One region of the Streptomyces sp. NPDC003943 genome, then DNA from elsewhere that is predicted to be linked to it. Evidence: riboswitches for the same ligand, from Rfam matches in the RefSeq annotation. Region 1 holds a riboswitch; the other holds the start of a gene.
The links. A riboswitch is a leader RNA that binds a small molecule or an ion and turns the genes downstream of it on or off. The one in region 1 is predicted to bind ZMP and ZTP.
Positions count from the first base shown of each region.

Region 2: it holds a riboswitch for ZMP and ZTP, as region 1 does, so the genes downstream of both, ACWEV0_RS13555 (bifunctional 5,10-methylenetetrahydrofolate dehydrogenase/5,10-methenyltetrahydrofolate cyclohydrolase) here and ACWEV0_RS05315 (serine hydroxymethyltransferase) in region 1, are expected to answer to the same signal.

Region 1 is NZ_JBSGIW010000008.1:28,834-33,186, forward strand. It holds gene ACWEV0_RS05305 (polysaccharide deacetylase family protein) at 1-296, opposite strand, end outside; gene rocD (ornithine--oxo-acid transaminase) at 498-1,724, opposite strand; ZMP/ZTP riboswitch at 1,834-1,924, shown strand; gene ACWEV0_RS05315 (serine hydroxymethyltransferase) at 2,057-3,325, shown strand; gene ACWEV0_RS05320 (AraC family transcriptional regulator) at 3,413-4,297, opposite strand.
Region 2 is NZ_JBSGIW010000025.1:50,251-54,603, reverse strand. It holds gene ACWEV0_RS13565 (SWIM zinc finger family protein) at 1-877, shown strand, start outside; gene ACWEV0_RS13560 (hypothetical protein) at 931-1,680, opposite strand; gene ACWEV0_RS13555 (bifunctional 5,10-methylenetetrahydrofolate dehydrogenase/5,10-methenyltetrahydrofolate cyclohydrolase) at 1,804-2,658, opposite strand; ZMP/ZTP riboswitch at 2,687-2,805, opposite strand; gene ACWEV0_RS13550 (GAF domain-containing protein) at 3,013-4,311, shown strand.

The DNA of each region.
Region 1 (4,353 bases):
TGGTCGAGCAACGTGTGGAAGTAGCCGGAGTCGTAGGCGTACGCGCCCGGCAGCAGGAAGAGGGACGTGGGCACCCGGCGGTCGAGCAGCAGCTTCGCGGCGGCCGGGTCGTGGTACCAGCCGTCGTCGATGGTGATGAAGACGACCGGGTCGGTGGTCTGGACGCGGTTCACGACCGGTACGGGCTCCGGCCAGGCGGCGGCCCGGGCGGGGGCGGGGAGGGCGCTCACGAAGGCGAGCGGGACGAGCGCGGCGAGCGCGCGACGCAGCGCGCGGCGCAGACGGGGTCTCGACATGGCGGCCATCATTGGCCTAGACCAACTGGGGTGTCAATGGGGGGAGTCGGGCACGAAACGGACGTGGACGGTCCGCCCGGAGGCGGGCAGGGCCGCCTCCCGGAGGCGGCCCTCCCGGAGGCGGCCCTCCCGGAGGCGGCCCTCCCGGAGGCGGCCCGTCCGGAGGTGGACCGGACCGCCCACGTCCGTCAGCGCGAACCGTCAGTCCGCCGAGAGCACCGCCCGCAGCTGCTCCAGACCCCAGTCCAGGTCCTCCTTCGAGATCACCAGCGGCGGCGCGATCCGGATCGTCGACCCGTGCGTGTCCTTCACAAGGACGCCCCGGGCCATCAGCTTCTCCGAGATCTGCCGGCCCGTGCCCTTCGCCGGCGCGATGTCGACGCCCGCCCAGAGCCCGCGGCCGCGCACCGCCTCCACGGCGCCCCCGCCCACGAGCAGGCCCAGCTCGGCGTGCAGGTGCTCGCCCAGCTCGGCCGCGCGCTGCTGGTACTCGCCCGTCCGCAGCATCGCGATGACCTCCAGCGCCACCGCGCAGGCCAGCGGGTTGCCGCCGAAGGTCGAGCCGTGCTCGCCCGGCCGGAACACCCCGAGGACGTCCCGGTTCGCGACCACCGCCGACACCGGCACGACACCGCCGCCGAGCGCCTTGCCCAGGACGTAGACGTCCGGCACCACGCCCTCGTGCTCGCACGCGAACGTCCGGCCCGTGCGGCCCAGGCCCGACTGGATCTCGTCCGCCATGAACAGCACGTTCTTCCGGGCCGTCAGCTCCCGCACCCCGCGCAGATAACCGGCCGGCGGGACCAGCACCCCGGCCTCGCCCTGGATCGGTTCCAGGAGCACGGCCACCGTGTTCTCCGTGACGGCCGCCTCCAGGGCGGTCAGATCGCCGTACGGCACGATCTCGAAGCCCGGCGTGTACGGACCGAAGTGGTCGCGCGCCTCGTGGTCCGTGGAGAAGCTGACGATCGTCGTCGTCCGGCCGTGGAAGTTGTTCCCCGCCACGACGATCTTCGCGTGCCCGTCCGGCACGCCCTTCACCTCGTACCCCCACTTGCGGGCCGTCTTCACCGCCGTCTCCACGGCCTCCGCGCCCGTGTTCATCGGCAGCACCATCTCCTTGCCGCACAGCTCGGCCAGGCGCGTACAGAACTCCCCGAACCGGTCGTGGTGGAACGCGCGCGACGTCAGCGTCACCCGCTCCAGCTGCGCGCGGGCGGCGTCGAGCAGGCGCCGGTTGCCGTGCCCGAAGTTGAGCGCCGAGTACCCGGCGAGCATGTCGAGGTAGCGGCGCCCCTCGACATCGGTCATCCAGGCGCCCTCCGCGGAGGCGACGACCACGGGCAGGGGGTGGTAGTTGTGGGCGCTGTGCGCGTCCGCGGCGGCGATCTCGTCTTGCGTCCTCGAAGAACTCGACGTACTCGACACGGGGTCTCCGTTCGTCCTGCGGCCAGGGGCGGGTGTGGTTCCCTTTTCTTATCGTCGCTCGCATGCCGGACGGGGAAACCTGTCGTGACGGCGCGCCCGATAGTCTGGAAACACGCACGGCGACTGGCGTACGGGGAACGAACCCCGGGGGAGCCGTGCGCGGCAGAGCACACGGGATGCCGCCCGCCTGGGCATCACGGGAAACGACAAGAGTCCCGTGCAGATGCCGCCCGCCCCCTGCCTTCGGCGGGTGAGCCCCCATCTCGCATCACGGGAACCCTGACCAGGTCCCGTGCGGATGCCGCACCGGACCTCCATCCCGGAGGAACGCCATGAACCTTCCCGCCCACCACCCGGCCCTCTCCGCCGCCGACCCCGAGCTCGCCGCGCTCGTCGGTGCCGAGGAGCGGCTGCAGGCCGAGACCCTGCGTCTCATCCCCAGCGAGAACTACGTCTCCGCCGCCGTCCTCGAAGCCTCCGGCACCGTGCTGCAGAACAAGTACAGCGAGGGCTACCCGGGCCGCCGCTACTACGAGGGCCAGCAGAACATCGACCAGGTCGAGAGCCTGGCCATCGCCCGCGCCCAGGCCCTCTTCGGCGTCGACCACGCCAACGTGCAGCCGTACTCCGGCTCGCCGGCCAACCTCGCCGTCTACCTGGCCTTCGCGCAGCCCGGCGACACCGTGATGGGCATGGCCCTGCCGATGGGCGGCCACCTCACCCACGGCTGGGGCGTCTCCGCGACCGGCACCTGGTTCCGGGGCGTGCAGTACGGCGTACGGAAGGACACCGGCCTCATCGACTTCGACCAGGTCCGCGAGCTGGCCCTCGCCGAGCGGCCGAAGGTGATCTTCTGCGGCGGCACGGCGCTGCCCCGCACGATCGACTTCGCCGCGTTCGGGGAGATCGCCCGCGAGGCCGGATCCGTGCTCGTCGCCGACGTCGCCCACATCGCCGGCCTGATCGCGGGCGGCGCCCACCCGTCGCCGGTGCCGCACGTGGACGTGATCTCCACGACCACGCACAAGACCCTGCGCGGTCCGCGCGGCGCGATGCTGATGTGCCGCGAGGAGCACGCCAAGGCCCTCGACAAGGCCGTCTTCCCCGGCCTCCAGGGCGGCCCGCACAACCAGACGACCGCCGCCATCGCCGTCGCCCTGCACGAGGCGGCCCAGCCGTCCTTCCGCGACTACGCCCACGCGGTCGTCGCCAACGCCCGGGCCCTCGCCGAAGCGCTGCTCGACCGCGGCTTCGACCTGGTGTCCGGCGGCACCGACAACCACCTGATCCTGATGGACCTCACGCCCAAGGAGGTCCCGGGCAAGGTGGCGGCGAAGGCGCTCGACCGGGCCGGCATCGTCGTCAACTACAACACCGTCCCGTTCGACCCCCGGAAGCCCTTCGACCCCTCCGGCATCCGCATCGGCACCCCGTCGCTGACCTCCCGCGGCCTCGGCGTCGCGCACATGCCGCAGGTCGCCGACTGGATCGACCGGGGCGTGACCGCCGCCGGCAAGGGCGACGAGGACGCCCTGGCCGTCATCCGCGCCGAGGTCGCCGAGCTGATGGCCGCGTTCCCGGCCCCGGGCCTGCCGGTCTAGCCGGACCGGCTCCGCCCGGTCCGAAGCGGTCCGAAGCGGTCCGGGACGGGCGCCTCGCCCGTCCCGGACCGTCACGTGACGTGCGGCTCAGCCCCTGGTGCGGGTCACCGGGATCCACAGCTGGGCGTCGCTGTGCGCCGGGTCGTCCTGCGCCGGGCGGGTGCGCAGGATCTCCGGCCCCGGACGGTACTCGTACGGGTTGGACGGGATCCACTGGGCCGCGACGTCGCCCCACATCTGCTGCAGCGCCTGCGGGAACGGCCCGGTGTTCTCGAACACGGCCCAGGTGCCCGCCGGGCAGTCCAGCACGTCGAGGTCCTCGGGCAGCTCGGCCTCGGCGGTCACCACGGCGTGGTAGTAGTCGAGTTCGCTGCCCTCCTCGAAGCCGTCCCTGACGCCGTCCGGCAGGCGCACGGTCGCCGAGACGACACCCTCCGGGTCCTGGTCCGACAGGCCCACGATCCGCAGCATCGTCTCCGGCGGGATGCTCCGGATGTGCTCGGCGATGTGCGGGTTGACGCCCTGGTGGATCAGCGGGACGCGGGCCTTCTTGCCGACGACCCGGAATGCTTCCTTCTCCACGATGCGGTACCGCATGGTGCTGTTCCCTTCGACGGTGAGGCGGAAGGACAGCCGGGGCTGCGAGTTCAGAGCCGCGCCGGTACGCCTGGCCTCGCCGGGACCGACACCGTGCACGGCGCGGAACGCCCGGGCGAAGGCCTCGCCCGAGGTGTAGCCGTAGCGGATCGCGATCTCCAGCAGGGTCGGCTCCCCGGCCAGCACGTCGGCCCCCGCGACGGTGAGCCGCCGCCGTCGGACGTACTCCGACAGCGGCATCCCCGCCAGCGACGAGAACAGCCGCCGGAAGTGGTACTCCGACGTGACCGTGATCCGGGCCAGCTCGGACACGTCGATCTGCTGGTCGAGGCGACCCTCGACGTACTCCATGGCCTGGTTCAGCCGATCCAGCACTCCCGGCCCTCCTTCCCTTTCGATCACCCACGCTAGGAAGGACCCAGCCTGCCGCA
Region 2 (4,353 bases), on a different contig from region 1:
GGGACGGGGCGAGCGCGCGCTGGTCGAGGCGCTGCAGGAGCGCAGCGCGGCGTGGGCCACGGCGGGGTCCGACGGGCCGCGGGACGGGCGCTCCGGCGCGGTGGGCGGCTTCGGCGCAGCGGGTGGCTCGGGCCCGGCGGGAGGCTCGGGCATGTCGGGCGCAGTGGGCGCGTCGGGTGTCTCGGGCGTCTCGGCGGCGGAGGCGTTCGCGGCGGGAGGCATCCTGCCCCCGCTGCCCGCGCCGCCGGTCCCGTCCGCCGCGCCGGGTGAGCCGCCGTCCCTCGACACGGAGACCGGCCCGGAGCCGGGCCTCGATCCGGCGGCCCTGGAGTTCCTCGCGGCGGACGCGGCTGCCCGGGCCCACCGGCTGCTGTCCGAAGCCGCCACAGGGGTACCGTCGCCGCCCGGCCCGGCGCAGGCGCAGGCGGAGTCGAGCGCCGCGACGACGCTCGCCGACCCGCCCCTGACGGTGGCCCAGGACGCGGTACGGCTGGCCGCCGGCTCCCCCGTGCCGTGGATCGCGGCCCGCCTCGCCACCGGCTCGGGCCGCACCCGGACCGGCCTCGACCTCGCGGTCCGCGCCTGGCGCCTCGGCGGCCCGGCCGGCCTCGCGGTCCTGGAGGAGGAGTGGACGCCGGGCCCCGACGCCCTGCGCCGGGCCGAGGCCCGTCTTCTGGAAGCCTGGGAACCCGCCGACCGTCCCGCCCTCCACCCGTCCGGCCCGGCCCGCTGGACCCTCACCGGCACGAACCTCCAGCTGCGCCTGGGCGAGGACGGCCGCTGGTGGCCGTACCGCGAGGAGGACGGAACGTGGACCCCCGCGGGCGCCCCGGAACACGACCCGGCGGCGGCGCTGTCGGGAGTGGCGGAGGGGTAGCGGCGCGGGCACCTCGAACCGGCGGCGGCGCCACACGGGTCGGGCGCCGCGCCTCACTGCAGCGGCGCCGTCAGCTTCCTGCCCGTGTCCGACGGTGCTGCCAGGCTGCAGGCGATCCTGTCCTCGCCCAGGAGGTAGCTGGTGCGGTACGGGTACTGGACGAAGGTGGTCCAGCGGGTGCCGAGGGGCTGCTCTGCGGCCTTGACGCGGAGAGGGGCGCGGCAGAGGGCGGCGGCCGCGTCCCGTACCGCGCGGTCGTCGGCGTAGCTGCCGGTGAGGACGGGGCGGGCGACGACCTGGGCGTCGTGGGGCGTGTCGCAGGCGCGGCGGATGACGGTGCCCGGCGCGTCGCGGTCGATGTCGAAGCAGTCGCCGACGCGCAGGGCGTCGTACGGCGTGCGTGCGGGCGGGGCCGCCGTGGCGCGCCGCTGGTGCGGGGGCGTGGCGGTCGCGGACGGGCGCGGCACGGCGGTGGCCGTCGCCGTGGCCTCAGTGCGGCCCTCCGCCGTGCGGTCCGCGGTGCGGACGGGCATCGGGCTGGGGCTCTCGGCCTGCGCCGAGGGGTGCTGACCGGGTGGCGCGGCGGACGGGTCGACCGGGTTGACCGGGTCGGCTGTCCCGCTCGTGTCGTGTGCCGGGGGCGGCGCGCCGTGCAGATCTCTTTCGGCCGTACCACCGTGTGCGGTGAAGGCCACCGAGAGCGCCACTATGGTGGCGAGCGCGGCGACCGGCAGGACGACGACGCCCGGCCGTCTGGGTGGCCGGGCGTCGCGGGACGGGGTTTCCGTCGGCGGGCGGAGCATGGGAATCAGCCTCGCCCGCGCGCGCCCATGTGGCGAGCGATACCGGCGCGTTGGGCCCCGCTCGTACAGAACCGTGACAATCCCGCTGCTCGCACGAGATCCGGGGCCCACGCCATGGAAGACCTACAGCCCGAGCTGGCGCTCGGCCGCGTCGACGGTCTGGGCGAGCAGCACGGCGATGGTCATCGGGCCGACGCCGCCGGGAACCGGGGTGATGAGGGAGGCGCGCTCGGCGGCGCTGTCGAAGTCGACGTCGCCGACGTTGCCGGCGTTGTAGCCGGCGTCGATCACGACGGCGCCGGGCTTGATGTCCTCGCCCTTGATGAACTGCGGCTTGCCGACGGCGGCGACCAGGATGTCGGCCTCGCGGACGGCGGCGGAGAGGTCGGTGGTGCGGGAGTGGCAGTAGGTGACGGTGGCGTCACGGCCGAGGAGCAGCAGGCCGGCGGGCTTGCCGAGGATGGCGCTGCGGCCGACGACGACGGCCCGCTTGCCGCTGAGCTCGACCTCGTACTCGTCGAGCAGCCGCATGATGCCGCCGGGGGTGCAGGAGACGAAGCCGGGCAGGCCGAAGCCCATGGCGGCGAAGGAGGCCATGGTGACGCCGTCGACGTCCTTCTCCGGGGCGATGGCCTCGAAGGCGGCGCGCTCGTCGATGTGCGGGCCGACCGGGTGCTGCAGCAGGATGCCGTGGACCTCGGGGTCCTCGGAGAGCGCGGTGATCACCGCGACGAGCTCCTCGGTGGTGGTCTCGGCGGGCAGCTCTACGTGCTTGGAGCGGATTCCGGCCTTCGCGCAGCGGTTCTGCTTCATCTTGACGTACGTGACGGAGGCCGGGTCGGCGCCGACGAGGACGGTGGCGAGGCAGGGGGTGGTGCCGGTGCGGCGGGTGATCTCGGCGGCGCGGGCCGCGGTCTCCTCGACCGTGCGGCGGGCGAGCGCGGTGCCGTCCATGAGGCGTGCGGTGCTGGTGGACATGGGCCACTCCTGGGCGTCGTCGAGGAAGGTGGTTCGCCCAGGCGCACGGCTGCGACACGGCCGCGTGCACCGGTACTGCGAGTACGCGCGTCCGCCGGGCCGCTCCCCGGTGGTGATCCACCTCAAGCGCCAGTCACGGCCCGGTCCCACTCTACGGGACGCCCGGGTGATGGGTACCGGTCAGGGCGCGTATGCGGGCCGGTCCGGACGCTTGTCGGCCCGCCCTGCGCGCATGACGATGGCGTCCACGACGACGTCCACGACGGTCCGGGACGACATCCGGGACGACGCCCAGGACGACGTCAAGGACGACGTCAGGATGCCGACGACCTCGACGGGGAGGCCGAGTTGAGCGTGAGCGACACGTGGCGTGACACGTGGGGGGACACGGACGGTGCGGCGGTCCGGCGGGCGCACGAGGCGTTCACGGCCGGCGGTCCGCTCGCGGCCCCGCCGGGCAGCCCGCCCGTCCGGCCGCTGGTGGCGGAGTCCTGGCGGCGTTCGCTACGGGCGCGGGTGAGCCCGGACGGCGCGGCGCGGGTCGAACTCGACGAGGAGGAGCTGGCCGGGCACCGGGAGGAGCATCCGCTGGCGGCGGCGATGCCGGTGATCCGGGAGCTGATGGGGGCGTACGCGCGGGACGGCGAGCATCTGCTCGCGGTGTGCGACGCGGCGGGCCGGATGCTGTGGGTGGAGGGGCATCCGGGAACGCTGCGCCTCGCGCGCGGGATGAACTTCGTCGCCGGGGCGCGCTGGTCGGAGTCGGCGGCGGGGACGAACGCGCCGGGAACGGCCATGGCGGTGGACCGGCCGGTTCAGGTGTGTGCGGCGGAGCACTTCCGGCGGCCGGTGCAGGCGTGGACCTGTGCGGCGGCGCCGGTGCACGATCCGCACTCCGGGCGGCTGCTCGGGGCGGTGGACATCACCGGCGGGGACGGGCTGGCGCATCCGCACAGCCTGGCGTTCGTGCAGGCGGTGGCGCGGGCCGCCGAGTCGCAGCTCGCGCTCGTCTCCCCCGCCCCGGCCGCCGGCCGGCCTCGGCTCACGTCCCTCGGCCGGGACGAGGCGCTGCTGCACGTGGCGGGGCGTCGGCTGCGGCTGAGCCGCCGGCACAGCGAGATCGTGGTGATCCTGGCGCAGCGCCCGGAGGGCGTGTCCGGGGACGAGCTGCTCACGCTGCTGTACGAGGACGAGTCGGTCACGCCGGTGACGCTGCGGGCGGAACTGTCCCGGCTGCGGGGCCTGCTCGGCGCGGAGGTGCTCGCGTCCCGTCCGTACCGGCTGACGGAGGCGGTGGACGCGGACTTCGCGGTGGTGGACCGGCGGCTGGCGTCGGGGGCCGTGTCGACGGCGCTCGCCGGCTACGCGGGGCCGCTGCTGCCGTCGTCGTGCGCGCCCGGGGTCGTACGGCTGAGGGAGCGGCTGGCCGGGCGGCTGCGGGCGGCGCTGGTGGACCGGGGCGATCCGGGGCTCCTGGCGGACTGGGCGTACAGCGCGTGGGGCGAGGACGACGTGACGGTGTGGCGGGCGCTCGCCTCGGCGGTACCGGCGGCGCAGGCCCCTGCCGTACGGGCGCGGCTGGCCGCACTGGACACCGAACTGGCCTCGGGCGCAACGGGGTTGCAACGTCCGGCGGCGCACACTCGGCACTGACCGCCGGCCCGGCCAGGGACGGCCGGCGGGGTCGCGTCGCAC